Regions from separate parts of the Pelorhabdus rhamnosifermentans genome, predicted to be linked through region 1. Evidence: riboswitches for the same ligand, from Rfam matches in the RefSeq annotation. Region 1 holds a riboswitch; the other holds the start of a gene.
The links. A riboswitch is a leader RNA that binds a small molecule or an ion and turns the genes downstream of it on or off. The one in region 1 is predicted to bind cyclic di-GMP.
Positions count from the first base shown of each region.

Region 1 (7,956 bases):
AAACGTATTTAAAATTTAAGACAACAGGCAAAAAATTAAGTCTGGAGAATGTGGGGGGGAAGCAGGCGCCTTATGTACTGTTCGGCGTACGGCCTTGCGATGCCCAAAGCTTTGCTCTCATTGACAACGTTTTTTTAACTGAACCTGTTGATCGCTTCTATGAAGAAAGAAGAAACAAGGGCATTCTGGTTTCGCTGGCTTGTTCCAATCCGGAAGAAACTTGTTTTTGTCAGGCCTTTGGCATTACACCGGGAGAGGCACCCCAGGGAGTCGATGTGGCTACTTGGGATATGGGAACTTTTCTGTTATGGAAGCCGCAAACAGCCAAAGGAGAGTCACTGACTAATCAACTGAATGGTGTACTGGAAGAGGCTTTAGCACAAGACGAGCAAGACTGTCAAGAGTTACAGCAAGACATTCAACAGAAACTTAAGGACCTTCCGTTAGCTAAGATAGATCCAAAACAAATTACGGGCGATCTGAAAGAAATCTTTGACGCTAAAATCTGGGATGAATATAGCTCGCGCTGTTTAGGCTGCGGTTCTTGCACCTATGTTTGCCCGACTTGTCATTGTTATGATATTCGCGATTTTGATGGCGGCAAAGCAGGCGAACGTTTCCGTTGCTGGGATTCGTGTATGTTTTCGGAATTTACCCTTATGGCTCATGGCAATCCCCGTAAAACGCAAAAGGAAAAATTCCGGCAGCGTTTTATGCATAAACTGGTCTATTATCCAAACAACAATGAGGGCGTTTATGCCTGTGTAGGCTGTGGCAGATGTATGGATAAATGCCCAGTCAATATGAATATTGTCAAAGTCATCAAAAAATTAGGTGGTGAAAAAGCATGAGCTGCACGTGTAATAAAACTGCCGATCCTTTAATACCGGAAATTGCTGTTATCGAAGCGATTCGTCAAGATACAAATGATGTTACGACTTTTCGTGTTGTAAAACCAGCAGGTGGCAAGTGTTTTGATTTTATGCCTGGCCAATGCGCCATGCTGTCTGTTCCGCCTACAGGCGAAGCAATTTTTTCCATTACATCGTCGCCTACTGAGCAGAATTTTATGGAGTTCAGCATCAAAAGATGCGGTACAGTAACGGAATATCTTCATCAACTGGAAGTAGGCAGTGAGATCGGTATCCGCGGACCTTATGGCAACCATTTTCCTGTGGAAAGTGAGCTGAAAGGGAAGGACCTGCTATTTATAGCCGGTGGTATTGGTTTGGCTCCGCTCAGATCCGTCATTAATTACATCATGGATCATCGTGCTGATTATGGCAAAATTGATATCGTTTATGGTGCCCGCAGTCCGGAAGATCTCGTACACACCAAGGAAATTTTTGAAAACTGGCCGACCCGGCCGGATACAAACGTTCATTTGACAGTTGACAGACCTTTTGAAGGCTGGGATGGACACGTGGGTTTTGTACCCAATTATGTGAAAGAATTGGGCTTTCATACAAGTAAAGTGGCCTTGCTCTGCGGGCCGCCCATTATGATTAAATTTGTTTTACAGGGTTTGGAAGAGCTTGGCTTCAAAAAAGATCAAGTTTATACGACACTGGAATTAAAGATGAAATGCGGCGTAGGCAAGTGTGGTCGTTGCAATATTGGCAATAAATATGTCTGCAAAGACGGTCCTGTATTTCGTTGTGATGAACTGCAAGAACTGCCTGACGAATACTAATTTTGAGGAGGCCTAGGAAATGTCCGACAAGGAAATGGTTGATATCTATATTTTAGGTAAGAAATACCCGGTACCAGCGAGCTTGACTATTATGGATTCAATGGAATATGCAGGCTATCAGCTTGTTAGAGGCTGCGGCTGCCGTTCGGGATTTTGCGGCGCTTGTGCCACCGTCTACAGAATTAAAGGTGATCGGGAACTCAAAGTATGTTTGGCCTGCCAAACAAAAGTTCAAGATGGCATGTATTTGACGCAACTTCCCTTCTTCCCAGGGAATAAAGAAACTTATGACATCAATGAATTGGAACCGACTGCCGATACGATGGGAAGGCTTTATCCTGAAATATACAAATGTATTGGATGTAACTCCTGTACAAAAGGCTGTCCGCAGGAATTGAACGTGATGCGTTATATTGGTTATGCCCAGCGGGGCGAACTCGAAAAATGTGCACACGAATCTTTTGACTGCGTCATGTGCGGTATTTGTGCTTCGCGCTGTCCGGCTGGGATTACGCATTACCAAGTAGGGCTGCTTGCCCGTCGTTTGACAGGCAAATACATTGCTCCTGAATCGAAGCATTTAACTGAGCGTGTCAACGAAATGGAAGCAGGTCAGCATGATGAGTCCATTGAGAAATTAAATAATAAAAGTGTGGAAGAGTTAACCGAATTATATAATGCCAGAGATATTGAAAAATAATCATTACTTTTTACTAAGGAGGTATGTTCATGTATACGGCAGAAATGAGAGAGCTTATTAAGAAGGTAGAAGCCACACGTCCTGAGCGACTGGGCCATGATTATTCCCGCATGACACCGGATGAGCGTGATCAAGTATTGAAGAAATATCATCCTGATTATCGCGCTAGTGGGTTCCGAACGTTATCGCTAGGTGCCAACGAGGGATCGAAAGTACCTCTGGAACTGGCTGATCTACTTGAAGCCAAAAGTCGTCTAGAAAATGTTAACCTTGATTTAACCAAAGTGGATTATGACGTAGATGTCCTCATTATTGGCGGCGGTGGAGCCGGGGCTTCGGCAGCACTTGAAGCACATAAACAGGGTGCCAAGGTCTTAATTAGTACAAAATTACGGATGGGTGACGCGAACACCATGATGGCTGAAGGCGGTATTCAGGCTGCTGATAAACCAGGCGATTCACCTGCTAAACATTATCTTGATGTCATGGGTGGCGGCCATTTCACTAATAAAAAAGAACTTGTCAGTGCTCTTGTTAAAGATGCGCCAGGCACCATTAAATGGCTCAATGAACTTGGCGCTATGTTTGACAAAGAGGCAGACGGTACTATGGTGACGACCCATGGCGGCGGGACATCCCGTAAAAGAATGCATGCCGCTGCTGACTATTCAGGTGCAGAAATTATGCGGGTTATTCGTGATGAGGTTCACAATCAAGGTATTGAAATCGTTGAATTTTCTGCTGCTGTAGAACTATTGCTTGACAAGGATGGCAAAGCAGCTGGTGCTGTTTTGTACAACTTGGAAACTGAGGAGTACGCTATTGCTCGGGCTAAAACCGTTATTTTGGCAACAGGCGGTGCAGGCAGACTGCATTACCAGGGGTTCCCAACGTCTAATCACTATGGAGCAACAGCAGACGGACTTGTCATGGGCTATCGCGCTGGAGCTGAACTTGCTTTTGCCGATACCATTCAGTATCATCCCACTGGAGTTGCCTTTCCACCACAAAATTTCGGTGCCCTTGTTACAGAAAAAGTCCGCAGCTTAGGTGCTACACCTGTCAATATTGACGGTAATCAATTCGTGTTCCATCTTGAAACACGCGACGTGGAAGCAGCAGCTATTATTAGAGAGTGTGCGGACAAGAATAAAGGCATTGAGACACCTACTGGCGTTAAGGCCGTATGGCTGGATACACCACTTATCGAACTGATTCATGGCGAGGGTACGATTGAGAAAAGAATTCCGGGCATGTTTCGCATGTATAAAAAGTTTGATATTGATATGAGAAAAGAACCGATTCTTGTCTATCCCACGCTGCATTATCAAAACGGCGGCCTACTGATTAATGAACACGGTCAAACGAAGGTTGAAAACCTTTATGTCGCTGGCGAATGTGCCGGTGGTGTTCATGGCAATAATCGGTTGATGGGTAATTCATTACTGGATATCCTGGTATTTGGCCGTCGCGCCGGGTCCCATGCAGGAGCTCACAGCAAAACTGTTGAAGGTAAGGCACTCAGCTTAGATCACGTAAAAAAATATCATCAATCATTGAAAAATCACGGCGTGAAAACAGATCGAATTTCGCCCATGCTACTGCCTCATTATACACATGGCAGAGAGAATGATAAATAAAAGAACTAGTTAAAAGAATAGTGTTATTTAAAGTAAAAGAACTAGCTAACTGTGATTCATACATTAGCTAGTTCTTTGTTGTTTGATGATCATTGAAAATAAACGATTTTTAGCATTTAAGGTCAGCGGAAGTGATTGTCTCAGTTGTGGTTTAATTGATACAGCTGTTTTTTTATCAGCTTCGAACTTTTTACACGCATGATGGATGTTTTTATAGAGTCACCTGATTGATTCTCTCCAGTCTGCCACGTATTGTTCTAATATTTGGCACAGCTCATTGCCGATGTGAGCATATGCCTCGTCATCAAGGTTAGCCAGCGATACTCGTATAGACCAATTCGGACCATGAAAACCACGCCCACCTAATAGTACGATATCTGAATTTTTGGCTAATCGAAAGAGAATATCGATAGGATCACAGTTTTTCTTTAAAAAATCCGTAAACGCGTTGCCGTAGTAGAGGTTGGCCCATTTTTCTAGATCAAACTCTGTGTAGTAATTCGCATTATAGGAAAGGTTAGGAAGAGGCAAACGTAAACCGTCATAGAGAAGTTTCATACGTCGCTGGCAAATACTTTTTGTTAACTGTTTATACGTATTTTCCTTATCCAACAAGGCAAAGGCTGAAAATAGTGCCATTTGTATCTGCTGAGGAGTGGATAGTCCTGCCGTATGATTTAATGCTACCTGGCGACTGTCTGCCACCATCCGGTCTATGAAAGATATTGTTTCAGGGTGCGGTGAAATTGATGCGTACCGTTTTTGCAAAATGTCTTTACTAGTATTGGACAATTGTTTTAATAATTTATCAAATATATTTTCCTCATGAATCGCAATCACGCCTAACCGCCAACCGGTTACACCAAAGTATTTGGAGAAGGAATATACTCCAATAGTATTATACGGTAAGTCCGCCATTAGAGAGCGATATTTGTCAACGAAAGTTCCGTAGACATCATCAGAAATAATCATTAAATCCGGATTTTTTTGCTTCACAATTTGTATTAACTGTTGAATCGATTCAGGTTGAATTGCTACTGAGGGCGGGTTACTCGGATTTACTAAGAATAGTGCTTTAATCGATGGATTGGCCAGCTTTTCTATTTCTGAATATGGGTATTGCCAAGTGTGATTTCCGTTCCGATCCATTTCTGCGGCATGAATTTCGACAACGTTAAATTGATAACGATATAAATGAGGTATTTCGAGATAGGGTACAAATATCGGCACCATAATTGCGATCGTATCTCCCTGGGAGAGTAAGTAATTTTCGAGTAATGAATCAAAGATATAACACATTGCAGCGGTAGCTCCTTCAACAGCGAATAAATTAAATTTTCCGCAATATGTACCGTTGCCGCACATTTCTTGAATCATGAAGTCATGAACAATCCTCTCTATATGCACCAGCATTCGATCTGGCATTGGGTAATTGTCACCGATAATTCCGTCTATTAATTCATAGATCCATTCTTCTGGGTCAAATCCGCAAATCACTATGCCATATTCAATAATGTCATTGAGTAGTTTCATGCCAGGCGTATGTTTATTATGTTCAGCGTAAGCTTTAAAACGTTGTACAACCCCTTTTCGATTAGGTTGTCCGCCCAGAGCTCCCTCATCCCATACTCTACGGCTTTCCTGCACAGCAAATTGTCCCAGGGCGAAAAAGGCTTCACGTGGTGTTGCTGCAATCCAATTTGGATTTCCTCTGCCTGCATCCAGTAATGTTCGTGTTCCCCGCTTATGTCCTTTCGCCAGACTGATTAGCTTGTTTTTAAATTCAAAAGGGCTTATATTTTCGTAGAAAATTTTTTTGTGCTGTTTTTCAATAAATTGGTCCGTATAAATGTTTCTCATCCTTTCTTTGTATCTTGATTTGTACTATTAACTCATATTGATATGATTACAAATAACCAGTGTAACGATACGCCACTAAGAACTGTCCCTTTGCCTTTTTTCTAATTGGGACTTTTAGACAATTGAAATTGTTAAGAAAATCATTATATAATATAAATGCTTGTAATATTTTGATACGAAATGTCGATAAATGTATATTGAACAGTGATGCCACGATTCTCTGCTGAAGATGACAGGGGGTAGTGTAATTTCGAATATTGAATGAATGATATATGGGGCAAACTTTCCGAAAGGTTAGGACGCAAAACTATGGGTCTAAAGTTTTTAATCAATCTAGGACTGCCAGGTTGCAACGATTTAGTTTTATTTCGTTATAGCATGGGTAGCCCTTTTTTATTTGTCTCAATAAAAGCATTTGTAATTAGCTATGATAGCGAAGTTATAGGAGGATTGTGTGAAAAAAGAAGATCAGCAAATAATTGAAGTTGGATATGGAATGGCTAAAGGTAATTCGTCCTTTTCTGTTGGCATGAAAGCAGCTAAGCAGGCAGTATTGTCCATCTATGTACATGCTGTTTCAGCGGTGTTGGTATTTGCTTCTGTAGTTTACGATCTAGATGAGGTGCTGCAAGGCATTCATAGCGTAGTGGGAGAAGCACCTGTTTTTGGGGCTACAACAGCTGGTGAAATTTGCAATGGGATACATAAGGAGACTGTTTTGGTTATAGCTTTAGCTTCTCCATTTTTACGGGTACATTGTGGAATAGGTACAGATGAATCAAAAGATTGGCGGCGAGCTTTGAATGAAGCGGTCAACTCTTCGGCAGTAAAACCTTTTTTCTATAATGCTTCTGAGTATAAGCGGGCAATGAGACGGCAAGGCAGGGATGCCTTTATCATGCTTTTTTCGCCGGGCAATACGCGACAAAGCGACGATTATAGCTTTGAAATTGTGGAAGCGCTTAAGGAACGGTCCTTGGGGGAATTCCCCATTATCGGTGGATCACCGGCTGACGATTGGCGGATGGAACAAAATTATATTCTACATGCACAGCAAGCTTATCCCGACAGCCTGCTTGTGGTCGTTTTTGAAACGGAGCTTCAATTCGGAATATCGTTAGCGCATGGCTTCCGTCCGACTGATATGCGGGCAACGGTGACTGCCGTTGATGGATATGAAATTTTAACGTTAGATGGGATTGCGGCGGCTGATGTTTACAGCAAATTAGTTGGTTTGCCGAGGAATAAATTAGAAGAAAATCATTTGGCCTATACAACGGGTGCTACGATTGGTATAGCAGATTCGCTGGGACAGTACAGTGTGAATATTGCCAACTATTTTACGCACCGTGGCGGGATTCGCGTAGCGCAGCCAGTGTCGGTAGGAACTGTCTTTATCCGAATGGAGCCTGAGCCGGATAGTATGGTGAGCGCTGGTGTGGAAGGCATACGCCGGGCAATCATCCGAGGAGGAATTACGGACATCGCACTTGGCATAGCCTATTATTGTGCTTTACGGCCTAGAATCATGGGCGATAAATCTGAACAAGAAATTCAAGATATGACAAAAGTATTAGCAGGAAAACCGTTAGTCGGTTTCTGTAGTCTCGGGGAGCAGGGAGTCGCTGATAATGGCGATAGCCGTCATAGTAATTCTGCGGTTGCTTGTCTGGTGCTTGGCAGCCAATTATCACAGGCGGCCCAGATTGCTTTTGAAAATAATGAACTCTTAGCAGAAGTGGAAGCGCAGAAGGAAATGCTGAGCAAAACTAACAAGGTGTTGCTAAAGGAAATTGCCGAGCGCAAGAAAATTGAAGCGGTTTTGCGGGAAAGTGAAACGAAGTTAAAAGACTTTGCTCAGGCTGTGCCTGACATTAGTTTAATTATTGATGAGGATGGCCGATATATCGAAGTATTTGACAGTGGCTACAAACTGTTAAAGCGGTCGAAAGAAGAATTGAATGGATGTATACTTCATCAGAGATTTCCGGCAGAAGAAGCTGAAGCTATACTAAGACAAATACGGCAGACTATTTTGTCTGATACGCCGCAGTGTTTTGTTC
Region 1 is NZ_JAHGVE010000039.1:8,339-16,294, reverse strand. Features, by position in the region: gene Ga0466249_RS24120 (4Fe-4S dicluster domain-containing protein) at 1-851, shown strand, start outside; gene Ga0466249_RS24115 (FAD/NAD(P)-binding protein) at 848-1,693, shown strand; gene Ga0466249_RS24110 (4Fe-4S dicluster domain-containing protein) at 1,713-2,393, shown strand; gene Ga0466249_RS24105 (FAD-dependent oxidoreductase) at 2,423-4,033, shown strand; gene aspD (aspartate 4-decarboxylase) at 4,253-5,893, opposite strand; cyclic di-GMP riboswitch class I at 6,160-6,248, shown strand; gene Ga0466249_RS24095 (FIST N-terminal domain-containing protein) at 6,348-7,956, shown strand, end outside.

Region 2 (7,956 bases), on a different contig from region 1:
TCTCAAGCAACAATTGGCTCACAAGTCGATCACTACCTAATACATCCCGATTCATACGAATAGGAGCCATGGCATCAATTTCATCAAAAAATAAAATACAAGGAGCAATTTGTTTGGCCCGCTTAAATATTTGTCTGAGTCCCTTTTCAGCCTCACCCAACCATCGAGAGTTGAGTGTAGCCGAATCTATCGATATAAAATGTACTCCACTTGATCCTGCCAAAGCCCGCACAAGTAATGTTTTTCCTGTGCCTGGTGGACCGGTGAGTAAAATGCCCTTAGGCATACAGAACCCGATTTGTTTTAATAAATCGGCATGTCTTAAAGGAAGTTCCAAAATGCAACGCAGTCTTTCTTTGATGCTTGTTAATCCCCCCACTTGCTCCCACGTCGTATCGGGTCGTTCGGAAAAACATTCACGTGTCGCTGAGGGTTCTACTTCCCGCAAAGCTTGATAAAAATCGTCCATTGTAATTTTTAATTTATACGAATTTTCCGGTTTTTCAAGACAGTTTAAATCAATTTCAGGCAGCAGCCGTCGCACAGCATTCATTCCAGCTTCTTTGCAAAGAACAGCGAGATCCGCTCCCACAAATCCAGCAGTCAACTGAGCTAGTCCCGCTAAATCAACAGAGTTATCGATGCTCATGTTTCTCGTGTGAATCTTTAAGATAGTCAGTCTACCGTTTTGATCAGGAGGACCAATCGATAACTCACGGTCAAACCTTCCTGCCCTGCGCAATGCCAAATCCACTTGATCCGGCATATTCGTTGCTCCAATCACAATGACTTGTCCCCGATTTTTCAGTCCATCCATTAAAGCCAGTAACTGGGCAACAATGCGCTTTTCCACATCGCCAATCACCTCGGCCCGTTTGGGTGCAATCGCATCAATTTCATCAATAAAAATGATTGCCGGGGCTTGACGCTGCGCCGTTTCAAATATTTCACGCAACCTCGCTTCACTTTCCCCATAAAATTTATTGATAATTTCCGGGCCATTAATATGAAGAAAAGTCGCCGCCGTCTCACTTGCAACGGCCCTGGCCATTAAGGTTTTGCCTGTGCCTGGTGGACCATATAATAGCACCCCTTTGGGTGCATCCGTGCCTAATCTTCGAAATAATTCAGGATACTTGAGCGGAAGTTCGACCATTTCCCGAACACGCTGCAATTCTTTATCTAATCCGCCCACATCTTCATAACAAGCCTCAAAACTGCGATCTTCAGATACATCTGGCTCCGTTATTTTAATTTGCGTGGCTGTATTAATCACGACCGGTCCCTCTGGCACTGTACCAATCACTGTAAAATACTGGCCTCTGGCTGCAGCAAAATTCAACTGAATACAATCGCCTATAACCTTAACCATCCCACACAGTAGGCGTTCGAGATGCTTTAAATCATCGGCTTCCTTAAAATTCATCGTCACATCAAGAGGACTGAGAATGATTGTCCGGGCCGGCTGTGACACAACTTTTCGCACGATAACGCGCTCATCAATTCCTACACCCGCATTTTCTCTTGTAATGGAATCCATTAAAATTCTATCTTGCTTTTTAAATTGTGCGAAACAAGGAATTACCTTGGCAACAGTTGTCTTACGACCTTGAATTTCAATGACATCGCCAAATGCAACCCTTATTTTATCCATATCCTCGTTATCAAGCCGGATATGGCCTTGACCCACATCTTCCGGCATTGCATTTGTCACCCGCAGTGATAGGGTATTGGCCATCGCCAAGTTCCTCCTTTCGGTTATTTCTTGCTTACAAAGTCATTATACAATAGGAAGTGGAAAATTGATCCATTTCGCAAATAAAGAGAATAAAGTAAATAAAATAAACGGGGTAAGCCCAAAATAGTCTGTAACTACTTGGATTTACCCCGTTTATTTCTGTTGCTAGTCTCACTATCGTCCATTTGTAACATGATATTTATGTAATGGTCGGCCCACTGGGCCGTAAGACAGCATAGACTGCAGCCAACCATCTTGTTGCAGAAAGTTTAAATAACGTCGGGCCGTTACACAAGATATGCCCATCATATGAGCGATGTCTTGAACGGTAAACTGCCCCTGTTGCTTTTTGATGGTATCCACCACTTGACTCAATGTAAGATGATCCAATCCCTTGGGTAAATTGCGTTCAACGCCACTGCTAACAGGACCTCCTCTGAGATGATCAATCTCCTCTTGCGTCAAATTGTTACTGTCTTTAATTTTATTGATATATTTCCGATAGTCTAACAAAGCTTTTTTAAATCGCTGAAATGTAAATGGTTTGATAATATAATCTACCGCCCCATACTGCATACCAAGCTGAATCATTTCAGAGTTATGAGCAGCTGTAACAAGCATAATATCCGTATTGACACCCAACCTTCGAACCTCTTTCAGCACTTCAATGCCATCGACTTCAGGCATATAAACATCTAAAATTACTAATTGCGGTTTTAACAGTGAAATAGTCTCAATGCCTTCTTTGCCATCTTTGGCAGCGCCAATCAATTGAAATTCTTTGATTTTGCTAACAAACTGACGATGAAGTTCAAGGACCATAGGATCATCCTCCACAATCACCACAGATATTCGTGTCTTCATTTCATTACCCCCGCCAATATTTATTCGACCGGAATTTTTACAATAAACTGACTGCCTTGATCCATGACTGAACGAACCCGGACCTTCCCATCACACATATTAACTTCCTGCTTTACTAGTGCAAGTCCGATGCCCCGACTCCCGGGCTTGGTAGAAAACCCCCGCATAAAAATAGTTTTTATCGACTTTTCAGGAATACCGCACCCCTGATCCTTTACTGAAATGGTTAGAAATTTCTGTCCCTGAAAAATATGTACATCAATAACTCTCCGCTCTTTCGCGAGATGCGCCACGGCCTCCATGGCATTGCTAATCAAATTGCCCAAGATAGTGACCATCGATATGTTTGTGAGCCGGGGCGGAAGGAACAGCAACTTACTTCGTGGACTTAAACGCAATAAGATGGCCCGCTCTTTGGACTGACTAATCTTCCCAAGCAATAAACCGGCTGTAGATTGTTCTTTAATTCTTTTGACAACAAAGCTAACACATTCCTGGCGGTTATGATAAATATCCGTAATCAGTTCAACTACTTTATCATATTGTCCCATTTGAATAAGTCCGGACAAAGCATGCAGTTTATTGGTAAATTCATGCGATTGAGCACGCATAGAATCAAGTAGCGATCTCACGCCAACTAGCTCTTCTGCCAGTTGTTTCACATCTTGTCGATCCCGAAATGTGGCAATGGCACCAATGACTTCGCCATTAACAATCACAGGGACACGATTCGTAATCACCGTACTTACACCCATTTTTTGCTCCTGATCATATTCGGCTTGTTGTGTCTGAATCACAATAGGCAAACGAGAATTTGGAAGAACATCTAAAATATCGGAATGAATAGGATCTTCATACAAATTCAACAAACGCTTCGCTTCATTATTCAACAAAGTAATCGCCCCTGATGCATTAATGGCAATCACACCTTCCCTAATCGAATGTAAAAGCGCACGATCCTGTTCAAGGAGTACTGTCACTTCATGAATCCGTTCCTGCAGTTTATGATCTGTATCGCCATAAAGTTGGGCATTATTGACAGCAATGGCAGCCTGATTAGCGAAAGTTTCCAGTACTCTTTTATCCATAATGGTCATCCTGTGCACCGATTGAAAGCCAACGACAAGTACGCCAATAGTACGCTCTTGTATGGACAATTTTATAGCAATGATGGTCTGTAAATTTTCTTTCCGCAACGTTTTCCGTAACGAATCATCCACATCGTCTTGATGAATAATAATAACGCCGGAACTGGAACTTATACTCATAACAATAGCAAGCGGTGAATTTACTGCTTGCCAGCCTTGGGCAATTTGAACAGAATAAACATCCTGCAGATCATTCAATAAAATACTGCCACAATCAGCCTTAAACAAAGCCAGCGCATGAGTCACGATAAAGCTCAGCACATCATTGAGCTTGAGCGACGAAGTAAGCTGTGCCGTAATTTCATTAATGATCCGCAATTGTTCAAATTGTTTTAACACTGTCTCTTCATACAGAATAAAAAACGCATCAGATAAAAATACCCGCGCCTTATCAAGTAATGTGTCCAGTTCGCGACGATATCGATTTAAACTAACCAAATCATGCTGTAAATAAATAGACATGGCATCTTTAATGGACTTTTCATAAAGATCGAAAAAATTCATGATTTCCGACAAGACAACGCCTCGTTCAATATAGACCTTACAAAGAGAGCTTAAATAAACCTTTAAAGAAGTAAAAGTATTCAATTTTACTGTTTCTACAACAGCTTCCGTAATGCTTACTGTTTCTTCCACGAGCTGTCTTAAAATTAACGGATTGCCTTCTTGGCTATCTTGTTGATCTAATTCACGAATAATACCTGATTTTACAACGTCTTGAATTGCTTCAAGAATATCCACCAAATATGACATAAATCCGACCTCGCCATCTATTCAATGGTAAAATATGGTTGACCTTATTTTATCTATTTATTATTATAGAACTAGAAAGATTTTTTTTCCATGAAATATTCAGAATCATCGTTTCATTTCAATACTTTTTTGTTTATTAGTGATGAATAAGAAGGGATCGTGATAGAAATGGTCTATGGATTACCCATCACAATCATATCGGCGCTGTTAATTTTCACCATCATCATCCTTGACTTAATTGGGAAATCAAAAAAAGACGCTCGTTTTTATCATAAAGGAACGATCATCGGCACCATCGGCGTTGTATTAGCCATTGTTTATACCCTCTTATCCAGTGCCTACCAACTCTATTTAATGTACGAATAAAAAATAACCAAGGCTCACCAATATTGATGAGCCTTGGTTACGAAAAATGTTAATAAACGAATGAGCTGATTTTTTAAGTCTGAACTTGAAAATGTTTTTCAGTCAACATATCAATAAACGTTTCCACTAATTCCGGATCAAACTGCCGCCCTTCCTGACGCTTCAACTCCGTTAATCCCTCAGCCTGTGAAAGCTTCCTGCGATAAACCCGCTTCACTGTCATGGCTGAATAGGTATCAGCAATAGCCAAAATACGTCCGGCCAATGGAATATCCTGTTGAGACCGCCCGTAGGGATAGCCCAAACCGTCATAGCGCTCATGATGAGTAATAACGGCTTGACGAACCACTTCACTGACATCAAATGACAAAAGAATATTCATCCCATATTCAACATGCCGCTTAATTAAATCGTACTCTTTTTCCGTTAATTTACCTGGTTTGCGCAATATTTCATTGGGAATAGCGATTTTTCCCACATCATGCAGCCATCCTGCCAAAAAGACTTCCGCCACTTGTTTCTTATTAAGGCCCCAACATTTAGCAAGTGATGCACCATAGCAAGCAACATGTAACGAATGGACATAAGTATACATATCCTTTTGGGCAAGTACATGAACGAGATCATAAAAAGACGCATCAAGAATTTCATTTCCATTATAAATAGCTACCCCAATCCCCTGAGACGTTTTATTGCAATAAATGTCTTTTTCCGCCACATTAATCAGTTCTTGAATATCAACAACTGTCCCTTTATCTTGTATGGCTACGCCATAGGAAAAGGCCAAATGCACTGAATCCAGATCAGAATCTGTAATGTATTCTCGTTTATTTAACTTATCAATCAATCCATCAACAGATAAAGTAGTAGCATCATCTTGCTTGATCATGACAATGAAATCATCGCCACCCAGACGTGCAACAACCGCCTCGTGACACACTGCGTCTCGCAAATATCCGGCAAATTGAATCAATACTTTATTCCCAATAAAATAGCCATATGTATCATTGATATTTTTAAAATTATCGATATTCATAATCATGACAATCAGCTTATTGCCATGATCAAGTAAGTCTTGGCCGATTTTGACAGCATAAGTAAAGGTATATAACCCCGTAAGTGGATCAGTAAGATTGGCCTGATAAAATCGTTCCCGTTCTATAGACAATTGACGAAAAAAATACACACCGCCGCTCACAAGTGAGGTAATAAGAAAAGTCGTAAATATTTTCCCCCCTACAAGCAATGAAATCGTGCCACCATTATAACTGATGAAATAATATGCAAGTGTGAGCACAGCCAGCACGGGTGTAATGGGATCAGGAAGCACCGGTGCGTAAAAAAATCCAGCATTAATAATAAAAGGAGTCAGGCTATCAGCGTCAACACTTTTATCAAAAACAATTTTAGCCAACAAACAATGATGAAGAAACAGTGCAGCAGCCACAAAGGCGTAAGAAATTGAATTCTTTCTATTCTTATAACCAAAGAATAATAGCACAAACAATAATATTGCACTCAGTTTATAAATACCAGGTGACACTACAGCAAACAACGCCCCAATAAAAATACCAAGAACAATGACATAAACACAATAAATTCTCGTGCCGTTTCTAAACATACATTATAGATACCTTCCTCAACTGGGTCGCCAAGGGAGTACAATTATCGTCATAATCCATACAGTAAAATGGGATGTAAAAAAAATAGCCCCTAATAGGCGGGTGCTAAATGTATTTATTACGAAATAAGCAACTTGGCAATCATAGACTCCGTCTTTAGACCCATAGTTTTGCGTCCCTACTTTTCAGTAAGTTTGCCAATATAAAATTTTAGAAATTGTAACATTCCTTTTACATAATATTACTTATGCCAAATTTAGTCAAGTTTTTTCCGTTATCGACAATACCCTATATAGAAAATTCGACTCACCTTTCACTAATAAGCACATAGCAAAAATAACACTCAAGGTCATAGCAACAATTACCAGCCTATAGAAACTCTTCTAAAGACTACTCTTATTCCAGCATTCTTATACACCACCCCCCTCTCCCATCTAAGACTAAACAATTTTTATGATAATGAAAAATTGTTTTCCGATGTCCTACACTCACAATTGAAGTATGAGGCAAAAATTCAGATATTCTTTCATATACAGTCTTTTCAGTAGCTTCATCTAATGCCGACGTAGCTTCATCTAAAAAAAGCCACTCTGGTTTTAATAATAGTATGCGAGCAAATGCAATTCGTTGCTGTTCACCCAGTGAAAGAATCTGTCCCCAATCACAGATTTCATCTAATTTATCAGCAAAATGTGCTAACCTACAGTCTTTTAAAGCATCTATAAGCTCTCGATCCTCGAATTGCCGATTGCTGCCAGAATAAAGTAAGATTTTGCGCAATTTATCAATAGGCATATAAGGTTTTTGGGGAACAAACATGATTCTTCCTTCATAAGGTATGTCGATACGTCCTGTTGCAAAAGGCCACAGACCAGCAAAAGTCCGTAATAATGTACTTTTGCCACACCCTGATGGTCCCGTAATGATCATTCTTTCACCTGAGGTTATGTGAAAGTTTAACCCGCTAACTAAGTTGTGACCGTCAGGTTGAGAAATACTGACATCCCTAATAGAAAATTTTCCTTTATGCTTGTTATACATCTGCCTTTCTTGAGCCATCTTTTCCATTTGCGCAGTGTCGATATATAGTAGAAAGCTATTCAACCGATTAATAACAGCCCGCCACTGTGCCAACCGGGTAAAACTATCGATAATAAATGAAAAGCCCGTTTGAACATGATTATAGGCATCAATAATCTGAAACATTTGCCCTAAATGAATCTGTCCGCGAAAATATCGAGGCGATGCCATAGCAATAGCGAAAATTACCGAAATATGTGAATAACCCGTCGTCAGCCACATCAATTGTTTTCGTATTGCGATGATTTTTGTAAAATTATCAAAAATATATTTAAAACGTTGCAAACAATTTTCTTTTTCTTGATATTCACCATCGTACAAAGCAATACTTTCTGCGTTCTCTCGAATCCGCATCAAACTAAATCGAAAATCCGCCTCATAACGT
Region 2 is NZ_JAHGVE010000011.1:58,981-66,936, reverse strand. Features, by position in the region: gene Ga0466249_RS14260 (CDC48 family AAA ATPase) at 1-1,738, opposite strand, end outside; gene Ga0466249_RS14255 (response regulator) at 1,913-2,602, opposite strand; gene Ga0466249_RS14250 (ATP-binding protein) at 2,623-4,503, opposite strand; gene Ga0466249_RS14245 (hypothetical protein) at 4,663-4,869, shown strand; gene Ga0466249_RS14240 (diguanylate cyclase) at 4,943-6,490, opposite strand; cyclic di-GMP riboswitch class I at 6,617-6,700, opposite strand; gene Ga0466249_RS14235 (ABC transporter ATP-binding protein/permease) at 6,888-7,956, opposite strand, start outside.
Region 2: linked by a shared signal. The riboswitch ahead of Ga0466249_RS14240 (diguanylate cyclase) and the one ahead of Ga0466249_RS24095 (FIST N-terminal domain-containing protein) in region 1 are both predicted to bind cyclic di-GMP.